DNA from 2 places in the Caballeronia sp. INML1 genome. Region 1 is predicted to be linked to the other one. Evidence: riboswitches for the same ligand, from Rfam matches in the RefSeq annotation. Region 1 holds a riboswitch; the other holds the start of a gene.
The links. A riboswitch is a leader RNA that binds a small molecule or an ion and turns the genes downstream of it on or off. The one in region 1 is predicted to bind glycine.
Positions count from the first base shown of each region.

Region 2: it holds a riboswitch for glycine, as region 1 does, so the genes downstream of both, gcvT (glycine cleavage system aminomethyltransferase GcvT) here and NCR38_RS30355 (D-amino acid dehydrogenase) in region 1, are expected to answer to the same signal.

Region 1 is NZ_JALQDT010000076.1:23,484-31,005, forward strand. It holds gene NCR38_RS30335 (FAD-dependent oxidoreductase) at 1-972, opposite strand, end outside; gene NCR38_RS30340 (MFS transporter) at 994-2,349, opposite strand; gene NCR38_RS30345 (LuxR C-terminal-related transcriptional regulator) at 2,490-3,308, opposite strand; gene NCR38_RS30350 (cation:proton antiporter) at 3,366-4,619, opposite strand; glycine riboswitch at 4,740-4,813, shown strand; glycine riboswitch at 4,824-4,928, shown strand; gene NCR38_RS30355 (D-amino acid dehydrogenase) at 4,994-6,268, shown strand; gene NCR38_RS30360 (VOC family protein) at 6,308-6,787, shown strand; gene NCR38_RS30365 (aspartate aminotransferase family protein) at 6,851-7,522, opposite strand, start outside.
Region 2 is NZ_JALQDT010000043.1:19,949-27,470, forward strand. It holds gene gcvP (aminomethyl-transferring glycine dehydrogenase) at 1-1,862, opposite strand, end outside; gene gcvH (glycine cleavage system protein GcvH) at 1,916-2,296, opposite strand; gene gcvT (glycine cleavage system aminomethyltransferase GcvT) at 2,358-3,482, opposite strand; glycine riboswitch at 3,599-3,730, opposite strand; glycine riboswitch at 3,741-3,843, opposite strand; gene NCR38_RS13180 (oxidoreductase) at 3,926-4,972, opposite strand; gene NCR38_RS13185 (UvrD-helicase domain-containing protein) at 5,118-7,205, shown strand; gene NCR38_RS13190 (cytochrome c5 family protein) at 7,279-7,522, opposite strand, start outside.

The DNA.
Region 1 (7,522 bases):
GATCGGCACGAGATGCGCGGCATCGCCCGCGAACATCACGCGCCGGTGGCGATAGCGTTCGAGCGTCAACGCATTGGCCTTGTAGATCGTGATCCAGATCGGCGACCAGGCGCCCGTTTCGCCCATCATGTCGAGCAGGCTTTGCACGCGCGGCATGACGTTATCGGGCTTCACGGCTTCGTCGGCATCCTCGCCGTCGCGTAATTGATAGTCGATGCGCCATACGTTGTGGGGCTGTTGGTGCACGAGCACGGTCGAGCCCGGATTCGACGATGGGTCGAAGTACGCGAGCCGCTCTGTCGGCCGCTCGCTCTCCAGTTCGATATCGACGATCACATAACGCCCTTCGTAGCTCGTTCCTTCGAGCTGAAGACCGAGCGCTTCGCGTATCGTGCTGCGGCCGCCGTCGCTCGCGACGACCCAGCCGGTTTCGAGCGCGTAATCGCCTTCGGGTGTCGTGAGTTGCAGCGTCGCGCCATCGTCGCGCGCGTCGATCGATTTCACGCGCGTTTGCCAGCGAATATCGATGAGGTCGGCGCGCTTCTCGGCGGCATCGAGCAGAAACTGTTCGATGTGATACTGCGCGAGATTGACCATTGGCGGCAGCTTCTGGTTTTCGTCCTGCGGCATCGTGAAATGCAGCACTTCCGTGTCGCGATAGAAGCTTCGGCCGCCCGTCCACGGCAGGCCCGTTTTCAGAAAGCCGCCGAGCGCGCCCAGGCGTTCGATGATTTCCAGGCTGCGCCGCGAGATGCAGATCGCGCGGCTGCCGTGACAGACCGAATCGTCCGCTTCGATCAGCACCGAGCGCACGCCATGATTCGCGAGCCCGAGCGCGACCGCGAGTCCGACCGGACCGCCGCCGACGATCGTCACGTCATGACGCTTCACTTCGACGCCTTGTTCCAGCGCCGGAACGCGCGCCGCATACTTTTTCGCCGTGAACGGATACGGCTTGAATGGCTTGTTCATCGAGTGCTCCTTGCGTGTTCCTCAAACGGCTTGCGCTGCGTTTTGCCTGATCGGCAACATCATGACGATGACCGCGCCGATTGCGAGCAACACCGCCGAATAGATCAGCCCCGACGTGAAGCTGTGCGTCGCGTCCTTCCGCCAGCCGACAATCAGCGGATTGAGCGCCGAGCTGATGTTGCCCGTCGCATTGATGACCGCGATGCCGATGGCGCGCGCCCTGAAGCTCAGTGCGTGATCGGGCGTGGTCCAGAAGATCGACATCGCCGTGTATGAGCCCGCCGACGCGAGGCATACGCCAAGCATGCGCAGCGCGGGGTTCGTCGAGCATGCGGTGCAGAGCCAGCCCGCGGCGGAGAAGAGCATCGGCAGCATCAGGTGCCATTTGCGCTCCTGCTTGCGATCCGAGCGGCGGCCCCAGACGATCATCGCGACGATCGTGCAGACCTGCGGAATCGCCGCGAGGAGGCCGATCGTGCGATTGCTCGCATCGGCGCTGAAGCTCTTGACGATGAGCGGCGTCCATACGGCGACCATCGCGAGCGTGTTCACGAGGCAGAAGTACGCGATCGCGAATTTCACCACGGTCGGCGAAAGCAGTTCCGCCACGATGCTCGTGCCGCGTGCATGCTGCGCCGGAGCGCTCGCGTCGCCGGAATGGTCAGATGCGAGCGTGTCGGCAAGCGCGCGCTTTTCGTCGGTATCGAGCCAGCGCGCGTTGCCGGGGTTGTCGTCGAGATAGCGATAGACGACGAGGCCGAGCACTGCCGACGGCAAGCCTTCCAGCAGGAAGAGCCACTGCCAGCCCTTCAGGCCGAGCGTGCCGTCGAGCCCGAGAATGAAGCCTGAAAGCGCCGAGCCGACGGCCGCGGTCACGGGCATCGCGATCATGAAAAGCGCATTGGCGCGCGCACGGTATGCGCCGGGAAACCAGTACGTGAGATAAAGCAGGATGCCGGGCAGGAAACCCGCCTCCGTCACGCCGACCAGCACGCGCAATACATAGAGCGACGCGGGGCTCGTCGCGAACATCGTGGCCGTCGACGCGAGGCCCCACGCGACCATGATCGTGCCGATCCAGCGGCGCGCGCCGATACGCGCGAGCACGATGTTGCTCGGAATGCCGCACGCGATGTACGCGACATAGAAGAGCGTCGTCGCAAGGCCGAATTGCGTGCTGGTGAGGCCGAGGTCCTTCATCATCGTCAGGCCGGCGAAGCCGATGTTGATGCGGTCCAGAAACGAAAAGAAGAACAGCACGAAAAGGAACCACAGCAGATGCCGCGAAACTTTCGCGATGACGGGCGGCTCCTGCGTGTGCGGGTTCGATGTGCGTTGCGTCGCGTTTAATGCGCCGCTTGCGCTCGTGGTTTCCATGCTGTCGTCTCCGGTCGTGTCGCTCTGTCGGACATCTGATGCGTCGGAGTATGAAGCGCGCAATCGTGCCGCTTGTCCTCAATTTGGGTACAGCGCGAGGCCGTCAGCGGCCCGGGGAAAACACTTACGCAGGGGAATCGTCAGACCTTGCCCGGCCCGATGCACAGCGCGAACAGTTGCCGCTGGCTCGAAATGCCGAGCCTGCGGTATGCACGCTTCTGATATGTGACGACGCTCGTCGCCTTGATGCCCATCGCATCGCCGATTTCCTGCGCGGTGCGGCCTTCGAGCACGCCGGTCAGCACGTCGAGCTCGCGCTTCGACAACTCCGGGCACAGGCCGCGCACGCGCGCGAGCATCAGATGCGAGATCGGCATGTCGCGCTGCCCGCAGATCGCGTAATGATGTTTCGCCGCGTGCGCGATGAGCGGCGCCATCGCTTCGATCAACGCGATCTCGCGCGGATGGTAGTTGCCGAAGCGCGTGTCGCGATACAGGTTCACGGAGAGCCACAGATCCGCGCTCGGCTGCACGAGCAGCGACACGCGGTCCGACACGTTCGGCTGGTGATAGCACGCCGCGCGATACGCCTCGTGCGCGATGTCCTCGCTCGTCTGCCGATGCAGCACGAGCATGGAGCCGGGCTTGTCGTTGCGCGCCGAGGAAACGATCTTCTGATTGCCGTCGAGCGCGTAGAAATGGCACGCGTAGGTGTCGGCGACATCGCGCAGGAAACGCCCGCCGCGATGATCCGCCACCGACACCGTGCGCGGCCGGTTGCCGAATTCATACGCGAAGATCGTGCACTGCGAAATCGCGGCGACGTCGCCGAGCAGCTTCAGCACTTCGGCGGCGAGCGCGTTGGAATCCTCGCTGCCGATCGACGACACGAGCCCGGTCGCGCGGCTGAGATCGAGCTGCCCGTTCGATGAGACGCGGTCGAGTCGCCAGGAGCGCATGATGGGCTGAACGAGATACGTGTGGGTCCCGCTATTCTAAGCCCGCGCTCCCGCCCGCTAGCGCGCGATAGCCGAGCGCAGCGCCGCATTGCGGCGCACGATCCAGTTGAAGAGCGGCGTGGCCATCAGCGTGCTGAGCACGGCCATCAGCACGAGGATCGAAAACAGTCCGGGCAGGATCACGCCCGCCGCGAGTCCGATGTTGATGATGATCAGTTCCATCAAACCGCGCGCATTCATCAGCGCGCCGATCGCCATTGCGTCGCCGGAAGGCTCGCCATTGGCGCGCGCGGCCGCCCAGCATGCGATGCCCTTGCCGCCGAACGACGCGAGCAGGATGACGACGGCCGCAAGCATGATGGCCGGGTCCATCAGCATGTCGAGCCGCGTGTTGAGGCCCGAGTAGGTGAAGAACATCGGCAACAGAAACACGACGACGAAGGGCTGCAGCATGTCGCGCAGCTTTTCCGTCAGCGGGCCGCGCGGCAGCGCCACGCCGAGCAGGAAGCCGCCGAACACGGCATGGATGCCGATTGCGTCCATCGCGAATGCGCAGAGCGAGAACAGCACCATCACGGTGGCGAGCACGCTCGTGGGCAGCGGTGCGTGCGGATTCAATCCGGCCGCGAGCCGGCGCAGCAGCTTCCCGCCGGCGAAGATCATGAAGAGCGCGAAGGCCGCGCCGCCGCCGATCGCCGCGTAGGCGCCCATCCACGAGCCGCCGAAGCTCGCGAGCACGATCGCGAGGATGCACCACGCGGCGGCGTCGTCGAATGCGCCCGCGGTCAGCGCGAGCGTGCCGAGCGATGTGCCGGCAAGCCCCCGTTCGTGGATGATGCGCGCGAGCATCGGAAACGCGGTGATCGCGATCGCCGCGCCGAGGAAGAGCGACGCCTCGTAGAGCCGCACCTTCTCCGCGAAGAGACCGGGGATCGTGTGCAGCCACGGCGTGAGCGCGAACGCGAGCGCGAACGGCGCCACGATGCCGGCAAGCGACACGCTCATCGCGCTTCTTGCGCGGGCGCGGAAATGGTCCGCGCGAAACTCCGTGCCGACGAGGAACATGTAGAGCCCGACGCCGAGCTGCGCCGCGACGTAGAGCATGCCCATCGTCGGCTTGGGAAAGAGCGCCTGCTGCCAGTGCGGGAGAAGCATTCCGAAGAGCGACGGCCCGAGCAGCACGCCCGCGATCATTTCACCGACCACTTGCGGCTGGCCGACGCGCTGCGCAAGCCTGCCGACAAGCTGGCTCGCGAGCACGATCACCGCGGCCTGCGCGAAAAAGTAGACGGACAATTGGGAAGACGGCATTTTTGAGCTGCGAAAGAACGAACGACGGGAGTCTGACGGCGAGCGCGGCGGTCTGTCAACGTGACGGGGGCTTGCCACGTCAGTTTTGTACCGGTATTGTCAAAAAGTTCGACAACGCGCCACGGAAGAGCTCGTCCCCCGCGACGACGCCGACGGAGCAACCGCCCCGGAAACTCTCAGGCAAAAGGACCGTGCGCGCCGGAACATCTGGAGAGCGGCGCCTGAACGCGCCCACCGAAGGGGAGCCCCGGCTGCCGACGCGAATGTCGGGCGGCCCGCGGGCGAAACTCTCAGGTACATGGACAGATGGGGCATCGGTGCCGGCTGCGGCATGTGGCCAAAGCCGGCGATGCTCAATCAATCTGGATCATGTCATGTCACGAATCGCCATCATCGGCGCCGGGATCACCGGCGTCACGACCGCTTACGCCCTTGCGCAGCGCGGCTTTCGCGTCACCGTTCTCGAGCGTCATCGCTATGCGGCGATGGAAACGTCCTTCGCCAATGGCGGGCAACTCTCGGCGAGCAACGCCGAAGTGTGGAATAGCCGTTCCACCGTGCTGAAAGGGCTCAAGTGGATGTTCACGCGCGACGCGCCCCTCCTGATGAATCCGCGGCCGGGCTGGCACAAGTACAGCTGGATCGGCGAGTTCCTGCGTCAGATTCCGAACTATCGTGCGAATGCCGCCGAGACGGTGCGCCTTGCGATCGCGGCGCGCGAGCATCTGTTTCGCATCGCGCGGGACGAGAACATCGATTTCGATCTCGAACGGCGCGGCATTCTGCATTTCTACGCGACCCGCAAGGAGTTCGACGCCGCATCGAGGGTCAACGAAATCCTGCGCGATGCGGGCCTCGACCGTCACCCGGTCGCGCCGGAAGAGATCGCATCGATCGAACCGGCCTTGCGCGGCTCGTTTCATGGCGGCTTCTTCACGCCGTCGGATTCCACCGGCGACATCCACAAGTTCACGCGCGGACTCGCCGATGCATGCGCGCGGCACGGCGTCGAGTTCCGCTACGACACGTCGGTGACATCCATCGACGAACAGGCGGGGCGGCTCACGCTGACCGTCGAGCATGCGGGCGAGGCGCAGGCGCTCCAGTTCGATGGCATCGTGATCTGCGCGGGCGTGGGCAGCCGGGCGTTTGCATCGATGGCGGGCGATCATCTCAACGTCTATCCGGTCAAGGGCTATTCGATCACCGTCTGTCTCGACGATGCGAAGAGCCGCGATCGCGCGCCGTGGGTCAGCCTGCTCGACGACCGCGCGAAAATCGTCACGAGCCGGCTCGGCGCGGACCGTTTCCGCGTCGCGGGCACGGCGGAGCTGAACGGCTTCAATCGCGATATCCGCGCGGACCGCATCGCGCCGCTCGTCGAATGGACGCGGCGTCATTTCCCCGATGTGTCGACCGCGCGCGTGATTCCGTGGAGCGGCCTGCGCCCGATGTTGCCCGGCATGCTGCCGAAAGTCGGGCAGGGCAGGCGTCCGGGCGTGTTCTATAACACCGGGCACGGGCATCTCGGCTGGACCTTGTCGGCCGCGACGGCGGAGATCGTTGCGGAGGCGGTGTTGCAGCGTTTGCCTTCGAAGCGCGTGCACGTTGGCGCGTCGTCGCGGGTGAGGATGGATACGCCGGCGTGATATCGTCGGCGCACTGTTCACTGTCCGAAGGAGCGCGAAATGGCCGAACTCGTCAATTGCCTTTGGTTCGACGGTAATGCCCGTGAAGCGGCGGAGTTCTACGCCGCCACCTTTCCCGATAGCCGCGTCGGCGCGGGCCATGCGTCCGCGAAGCCGGGCGTGGGGCAGGGGCCGGAGTTGACCGTCGAGTTCACCGTGCTCGGCCAGCGCTTCCTCGGACTGAACGGCGGCCCGAACTTCAAGCCGAACGAAGCGGTGAGCTTCATGGTGCATACCGGCAGCGCGGAAGAGACCGATCGCTACTGGAACGCGATCGTCGGCAATGGGGGCGAGGAAAGTCGGTGCGGCTGGTGCAAGGATCGCTGGGGTTTTTCATGGCAGATCACGCCGAAGCGGATGCTCGAGATTTTCAGCGGCCCCGATCGCGAAGCCGCGCGACGCGCGATGGACGCGATGATGACGATGAAGAAGATCGATATCGCCGCGATCGAGCGCGCGGCGGCGGGCGCGCATCGTTGACGCTACGTCCAGGGCGTGCTTGGAGCTTTTGTTAATCGGGCTTTCGCCGGGATCCGGCAAAACCTACAGCGAACGCTCGATAGCCTTGCCGAGCAAATCAATCCCGAGATCGATCTCTTCCTCGCTCACGGTAAGCGGCGGCGCGATACGAAACACCCCGCCCATGCCAGGCAACTGCACGATGTTCATGCTCAACCCGAGCTTCATGCACTCGCGCGTGATCTTCGCGCCGAGTCCATCGGCGGGCTCCTTCGTGCGGCGATCCCTGACGATCTCCACACCCAGCAGCAGACCGCGTCCGCGCACATCGCCGATGCAGTCGAAGCGCTCCATCAGATCGAGCAGCCCGCGTCTGAGCCGCGCGCTCATCACGTTCGCGCGCGCGACGAGCCCATCGCGCTCGACCACGTCCAGCACGCGCAAGCCGACGGCAGCCGGCAGCGGATCGGACACGTGCGTCGTGTAAAACAGATAGCCGAGTTCGTGCGCTCTTTCTTCGATCGCCGCCGAAGTGATGGTGGCCGCGAGCGGCAAACCCGCGCCCAGCGTTTTCGATAGTGTGAGGATGTCGGGCGTGACGCCGTCGCGCTGGCACGCGAACATCGTGCCCGTGCGGCCGATGCCGGTTTGCGCTTCATCGAGAATCAGCAGCATGCCGCGCGCCTCGCACTTGCGCTTCAGCGCCGCCATGTAGCCTTCCGGCAATTCGATGATGCCGCCCGAGCTCAGGATCGG
Region 2 (7,522 bases), on a different contig from region 1:
GTGCCGTGCGCGGACGCCGGAATCAGGCACACATTGCGATGCCCTTCGCCGCGCGATTCGTGATACGCGTGGATGATGAGCAGCCCCGCGTATTCGCCTTGTGAGCCGGCGTTCGGCTGCAGCGAAACAGCCGCGTAACCCGTGCACGCGACGAGCATCTGTTCGAGCTGATCGATCATCGTGCGATAGCCGACCGTTTGCTCGGCGGGCGCAAACGGGTGAATCTGCGCGAACTCGGGCCACGTGACGGGCAGCATTTCGGATGTCGCGTTGAGCTTCATCGTGCAGGAGCCGAGCGGGATCATCGTGCGGTCGAGCGCGAGATCCTTGTCGGCGAGGCTGCGCAGATAGCGCAGCATTTCGTGTTCGGAGTGGTGGCGATTGAAGACCGGATGCGTGAGGTACGCGCTCGTGCGATGCAGTTGCGCCGGCAGCGGATCGGCTGCGGCCTGATCGAGCGCGTCGATATCGAACGTTTCGGTCTTGCCCGCGACTTCGGCGAACAGCGCGAAGAGCTTGAGCAGGTCGTCGCGCGTGGTGGTTTCATCGAGCGATACGCCGACTTGCGTCGCGCTCACGTGGCGCAGGTTGATATGCGCGGCGTACGCAGCCTGATGCAGCGCGGTCGTGCTCGCGCCGCTGTCGATCGTGATCGTGTCGAAGAACGTGTCGTTGGCGATTGCATAGCCGAGCTTCTTCACGCCGGCCGCAAAAATGGACGCCACGCGGTTCACGCGCAACGCGATCGTCTTCAGGCCGCGCGGGCCATGATAGACGGCATACATGCTGGCCATGATCGCGAGCAGCGCTTGCGCCGTGCAGACGTTCGACGTCGCCTTTTCGCGGCGAATGTGCTGTTCACGCGTTTGCAGCGCGAGGCGCAGCGCGGAATTGCCTTGCGCATCGACGGTCACGCCGACGAGACGCCCGGGCATCTGGCGCTTGAATTCGTCGCGCACGGCCATGTACGCCGCATGCGGCCCGCCGAAGCCGACCGGCACGCCGAAACGCTGCGTATTGCCGATTGCGACATCCGCGCCCCATTCGCCCGGCGGCGTGATGAGCGTCAGCGCGAGCAGATCCGCCGCCGCGACGACATGGCCGCCCGCCGCGTGGATTGCTTCCGCGAGCGCGCGATAGTCGCGCACATCGCCATTCGCGCCGGGGTATTGCAGCAGCACGCCGAACGCGTTCGCGCTCGCAGCATCCGCGGCCGGGCCGACCTTCACTTCGATGCCCGCGGGCTTCGCGCGCGTCTTCACCACTTCGATGGTCTGCGGCAGCACGTCATCGGCGACGTAGAACACGTTCGATTTCGGCTTGCCGACGCGCTGCAGGAGCGTCATCGCTTCGGCTGCGGCCGTGGCTTCGTCGAGCAGCGAGGCGTTCGCCATCGCGAGGCCGGTCAGGTCCATCACCATCTGCTGGAAATTGAGCAGCGCCTCCAGACGGCCTTGCGAAATCTCCGGCTGATACGGCGTGTAAGCCGTGTACCACGCCGGATTTTCGAGCACGTTGCGCAGGATCACCGCCGGCGTGTGCGTGCCGTAGTAACCCTGGCCGATGTAGGTTCGAAACACCAGATTCTCGTCCGCCAGCCGGCGCAGCGACGCGAGCGCTTCCGCTTCGCTCTTCGGCTGCGTGAACGCACCGAGCGGCAGCGTTTCGTTGCGGCGGATCGATTCAGGAATCACCGCGTCGATGAAGGCCGCGCGCGACGCGAAACCGAGCGCTTCGAGCATCGCGCGCTGGTCCGCTTCATCGGGGCCGATGTGCCGCTCGACGAATGCGTCGTGGCATTCGAGCGCGGCGAGTGACAGGGAAGTGCGGTTCATCAGGCGATCCGGGTGTTCGAGCTTCATGTGAGTTCCTGCGATGCGGCTCACCGTTGAGCCGCAATCGTCATTGAGATGAGTTATTCGCCGATCGACTTGCCGTAGCCTTCGGCGTCGAGCAGCTTGTCCAGGCCGGCGTCGCCCGCCGGCTTGATCTTGAAGAGCCAGCTTTCGTACGGCGCGCCGTTCACCTGATCGGGCGCCGACGTGAGCGCGTCGTTCGATGCGACGATTTCGCCCGAGACCGGCGCGTAGATGTCCGATGCCGCTTTCACCGATTCGATGACGGCGATCGCATCGCCCGCGGTCACGGTCTTGCCCGCCGCGGGCAACTCGACGAAGACGATGTCACCGAGCGCTTCCTGCGCGTGATCGGTGATGCCGACGGTCAGCGTGCCATCGGATTCGGTGCGGACCCATTCGTGCGATTCGGTGTATTTCAGATCGGCCGGGATGCTCATTGGATGCTCCTTGCGTGTGCTTTCGTGAGGTTCTTGATTCGAGGAAACGGGCGCGACGGCGTTACGACAGCTCGACGAGAACCTTGCCGTTGCGCACGAACGGAAGTTTTACCACGCGCGCCGGAAGTTGCTTGTCGCGGATGACGACCTGCACCGTGTCTCCGACGGCGACAGCCGCCGGCACGCGCGCGAAGGCGATGGATTCCTGCATCGACGGCGAAAAGGTGCCGCTCGTGATCTCGCCGTCGCCGTGCGGCGTGACGACTTTCTGATGGGCGCGCAGCACGCCGCCCGCCTTGCCGTTTTCCTTGATCAGCACGAGCCCGACGAAATTGGCCTTGGAGCCGTGCGCCTCGAGCGCGCTGCGGCCAACGAAATCGCGCTGCGTTTTCAGATCGACGGTCCATGCGAGGCCGGCGTCGAGCGGCGAAACCGTCTCGTCCATGTCCTGACCGTACAGGTTCATGCCGGCTTCGAGACGCAGCGTGTCGCGCGCACCGAGGCCGGCGGGCTTCACGCCCACGGCGGCGAGCGCGTTCCACAACGCTTCGACTTGTGTCGCCGGAACGACGATCTCGAAGCCGTCCTCGCCGGTATAGCCGGTGCGCGCGAGCATCAGCTCGCCATATTGCGTCGACGGGAAAACGGCCGCGTTGAATGGCTTGATGTCCTGAGTTTGCGCGCGCGTGTCCGGCAGCACTTGCCAGGTCTTTTCGCGCGCGGTCGGGCCCTGAACGGCGATGATCGCGAGATCGCGGCGCGGCGTGATGGAAAGATTGAATTCGCCTTCGGCATTCAACTGGCCGAACCAGGCGATGTCCTTTTCCGCCGTCCCCGCGTTCACGACCACGCGGAAACTCGTTTCGGAAAAGTAGTAGACGATCAGATCGTCGATCACGCCGCCGTTGCCGTTGAGCAGGCACGAGTAGAGCGCACGGCCGGGCGTCGTGAGCTTGTCGACGTTATTGGCGATGGCGTACCTGAAGAATTCGCGGACGGCGTCGCCCTCGAAATCGACGACGCGCATATGCGACACGTCGAACATGCCGGCGTCGGTGCGCACGGCGCGATGCTCGTCGATCTGCGAACCGTAGTTGACGGGCATGTCCCAGCCGCCGAAATCGACCATGCGCGCGTTCAGCGCGAGGTGGGCGGCGTGCAGGGGCGTGTGTTGAAGTTCGGTCATCGGGGCCTCGGTTCGCGAAACAAAAAAGGCCACGCCGCGCACATTTCGCCCGGCCGATGCCTTTTCGTGCTGCCGAAAGCAGCGCGCAAGGCTCATGCCCCGTAGCGGATGCGATGCGTGACCCCTCTGTCCTCGGTACCTGAGAGATTGCGCGAACCGTGCACGGTCGTGCTGCGGTTCATCGCGCGCCCCTTCGGTGGGCAACTGGCTTCATGAGGAAGCCGCTGCCGCTCTCCAGAGTGCGAGGAAACGAATTCCTCGACGCCGTCGGTCCTTTTGCCTGAGAGTTTGCGGGTATGCCCCTTCGGCGGCGCGGTCTTCGCTGCATGAACGAAACCACGCGCTCTCCCGACGCGTGCGGCAGAATTTACGCGACCGAATAGGGCTTGTCAAACGGATTCGGGCGCGTTCGATGGACACCGAACACGTCCGCTGAACGATGTTCAGTCGAGTTGCCGAAACGGCACGCGCCGCCCTTCCCGGTCACTCTGAATCGCCAGTTCGATGATCGTCATCGTATCGACCGCGTCCTGCGGCGAAATGGGAAACGGCTTGCCGTCCTGAATCGACGCCGCCAGCGCGCGATAAAACTCGATATACGCGCCGTCCTTCGTGGCGAATTCATGGCGCAGGTCGAGATCGCCATCGACTTCGCGCAGCACGCCCGGCGGATTCTTCGCAAACTCCGGATTGCCGGGCCGCATGCCGGAACGCAACTGGTCTTCCTGCGTATCGAGCCCGTTTTTCACATAGCTGCCCCGCGTGCCGTGGATCGCGAAACGTGGCGGTTCCAGCGCCGCGAGCGCGCTGGCGTGCAGGATCACTTCCTTGTCGTCGTAACCGAGCACGAGATGCACGTAATCCGGCGCGTGCGCGTGATCGCGATGCGCCTTCACGAACGCCGTCACCGTCTGCGGCGCGCCGAAGAGCGTCAGCGCCTGATCGATCAGATGCGGCCCCAGATCGAACAGCAGGCCGCCGCCGCGCTCGGCTTCCTCGCGCCAGCGCTGCGGCACTTTCGGGCGAAAACGGTCGAAATGCGATTCGTAATGCGTGATGCGCCCGAGCCGCCCGCTTTCGACGAGCGCGCGCACCGTCATGAAGTCGCCGTCCCAGCGGCGGTTGTGAAACGGCGCGAACACGAGACCGCCTTGCGCGGCGAGATCGGCGAGCGTGCGTGCGTCGCGCGCGGAAAGCGTGACCGGCTTGTCGACGACCACATGCTTGCCCGCCGACAACGCGCGATGCGCGAGATCGAAGTGCGTGTCGTTCGGCGTCGCCACGACGACACATTCGAGCCCGTCGACGGCGAGCAGCGCCTCGAAGTCCGCGACGATCCGCGCGTTCGGATAATCCGCCGTCGCGCGTTCGGCCTGGCTCGTCGCGATGGCCGTCACTTCCGCCCGGCCGCAGTGCTCGATGACGGGTGCGTGAAATGTCGCGCCGGCGAGGCCGTAGCCCATCACGCCGACTTTCAGTGCTGTGCTCATGCGGGCATCGTCCTGTCGTAAATTCGATCGGATATTGTGGCACGAACGAGGGCCGGAACCGCGCCGCCGCTATCGTGTTAACATCGCGCTCTCCTCCGCGCGCGGGTTTCAGCAAGCGCGCCCCGAACTCCAGAAGCCCAATACGATGTCCGCTGGTCTCAACGCCGCGCAAAGCGAAGCCGTGCGCTATCTCGATGGTCCCTGTCTCGTGCTCGCCGGCGCGGGCAGCGGCAAGACGCGCGTGATCACACAGAAGATCGCGCATCTGATCGAAGGACGCGGCTTCGAGCCGAAGCACATCGCCGCGCTCACGTTCACGAACAAGGCCGCGCTCGAAATGCGCGAGCGCACCGCGAAGCTGCTCGAAGGCAAGACGCTCACGACGCCCGGCAAGGAAGGCCGCAAGATTCCCGTCAATCAATTGACGATCTGCACCTTCCACTCGCTCGGCGTGCAGATCATGCGGCAGGAAGCGGAGCACGTCGGGCTGAAGCCGCAGTTCTCGATCATGGATTCGGACGACTGTTTCGGCATGGTCCAGGAACAACTCGGCACGACCGACAAGGGGCTGATCCGCAAGATCCAGTCGATCATCTCGCTGTGGAAGAACGCGATGGTGTCGCCGGATCAGGCGTCCGTGCTCGCGAGCAACGACGACGAGCACCAGGCAGCGATCGTGTATCGCAGCTATGCGGCGACGCTGCACGCGTATCAGGCGCTCGATTTCGACGATCTGATCCTGCGTCCCGCGCAGCTTTTCGCCGAGAACGAGCAGGTGCGCGACAAGTGGCAGAACCGCCTGCGTTATCTGCTGATCGACGAGTATCAGGACACCAACGCCTGTCAGTACGAATTGCTGAAGCAGCTCGCCGGCCCGCGCGCGGCGTTCACGGCGGTCGGCGACGACGATCAGGCCATCTACGGCTGGCGCGGCGCAACGCTCGAAAACCTCGCGCAGCTCGGCAAGGATTTTGCGAAGCTGCACGTCGTCAAGCTGGAGCAGAACTATCGCTCGACGGTGCGCATCCTGACGGCGGCGAACAATGTCATCGCGAACAATCCGAAGCTGTTCGAAAAGAAACTGTGGTCCGAGCACGGCATGGGCGACACGATCACCGTCACCGGCTGCAACGACGAGGAGCACGAGGCGGAATCCGTCGTGTTCCGGCTATCGGCGCACAAGTTCGAGCGGCGCACGCAGTTCCGCGACTACGCGATTCTTTATCGCGGCAATTTTCAGGCGCGCATCTTCGAGCAAGTGCTGCGGCGCGAGCGCATTCCTTATGTGCTGTCGGGCGGGCAGTCGTTTTTCGACAAGGCGGAGATCAAGGATCTCATCGCGTATCTGCGCCTGATCGCCAATCCCGACGACGATCCCGCGTTCATTCGCGCGATCACGACTCCGCGGCGAGGCGTCGGCAATACCACGCTCGAAGCGCTCGGCGCGTTCGCGGGCGCGGCGAAGGTGTCGCTCTTCGAGGCGGTGTTCATGGGCGGCATCGAGGCGCGTCTGTCTGCGCGGCAGGTCGAGCCGCTACGCACCTTCTGCGAATGGATTCGCCGGCTGTCGGACCGCGCGGCACGCGATCCCGCGACCGAAGTGCTCGACGACATGATGGAAGCCATCCACTACGAGTCGTATCTCTACGATGCGTACGACGAGCGCCAGGCGCAGTCGAAATGGCAGAACGTGCTCGAGTTTCTCGAATGGCTCAAGCGCAAGGGCACGAAGCCCGAAGCCGCGCCGGGAACGGAGCAGACAGGCTACGACACCGCCGACGGGTTCGCCGATGAAGGCAAGAACCTGCTCGGCCTGATCCAGACCGTCGCGCTGATGTCGATGCTCGAAGGCAAGGAGGAAGATCCGGATGCGGTGCGGTTGTCGACGGTGCATGCGTCGAAGGGACTGGAGTATCCGCACGTGTTTCTGGTGGGCGTCGAAGAAGGGATCATGCCGCATCGCGGCAGCTCGGACGACGACGCGCCCGTCGACGATTCGCGCATCGAGGAAGAGCGCCGGCTGATGTATGTCGCGATCACGCGCGCGCAGCGCAGTCTGCATCTGAACTGGTGCAAGAAGAGAAAGCGCGCGCGGGAGACGGTGGTGTGCGAGCCCTCGCGCTTCATCCCCGAGATGCTGCTCGACGATGCGCCGCCACCGACCGCCGAGGAAAAGCCGCTGTCGCCGAAGGATCGTATGGCGATGCTCAAGGCGATGCTGCAGAAACCTTGATGCCTTCTTCGTGCTCCAAACAAAAAACCCTGCGCCGCAAGACGCAGGGTTTTTCTCATTGCACTCGAGAAGGTTACTTCGCCGCGTTCACCATGTAATCGACGGCCGCCTTCACGTCCGCATCCGGCGCGTTCGATCCGCCCTTCGGCGGCATCGCGCCTTTGCCGTGCAGCGCGTAGTTATAGACGGTGTCCATCGGCTCCTTCAGGCGCGGCGCCCATGCGGCCTTGTCGCCGAACTTCGGCGCGTTGAGCACGCCGGCCGCGTGACACGCCTGGCAGACTTGCTCGTAGAGTGCCTTGCCGGCCTGCGCGGCA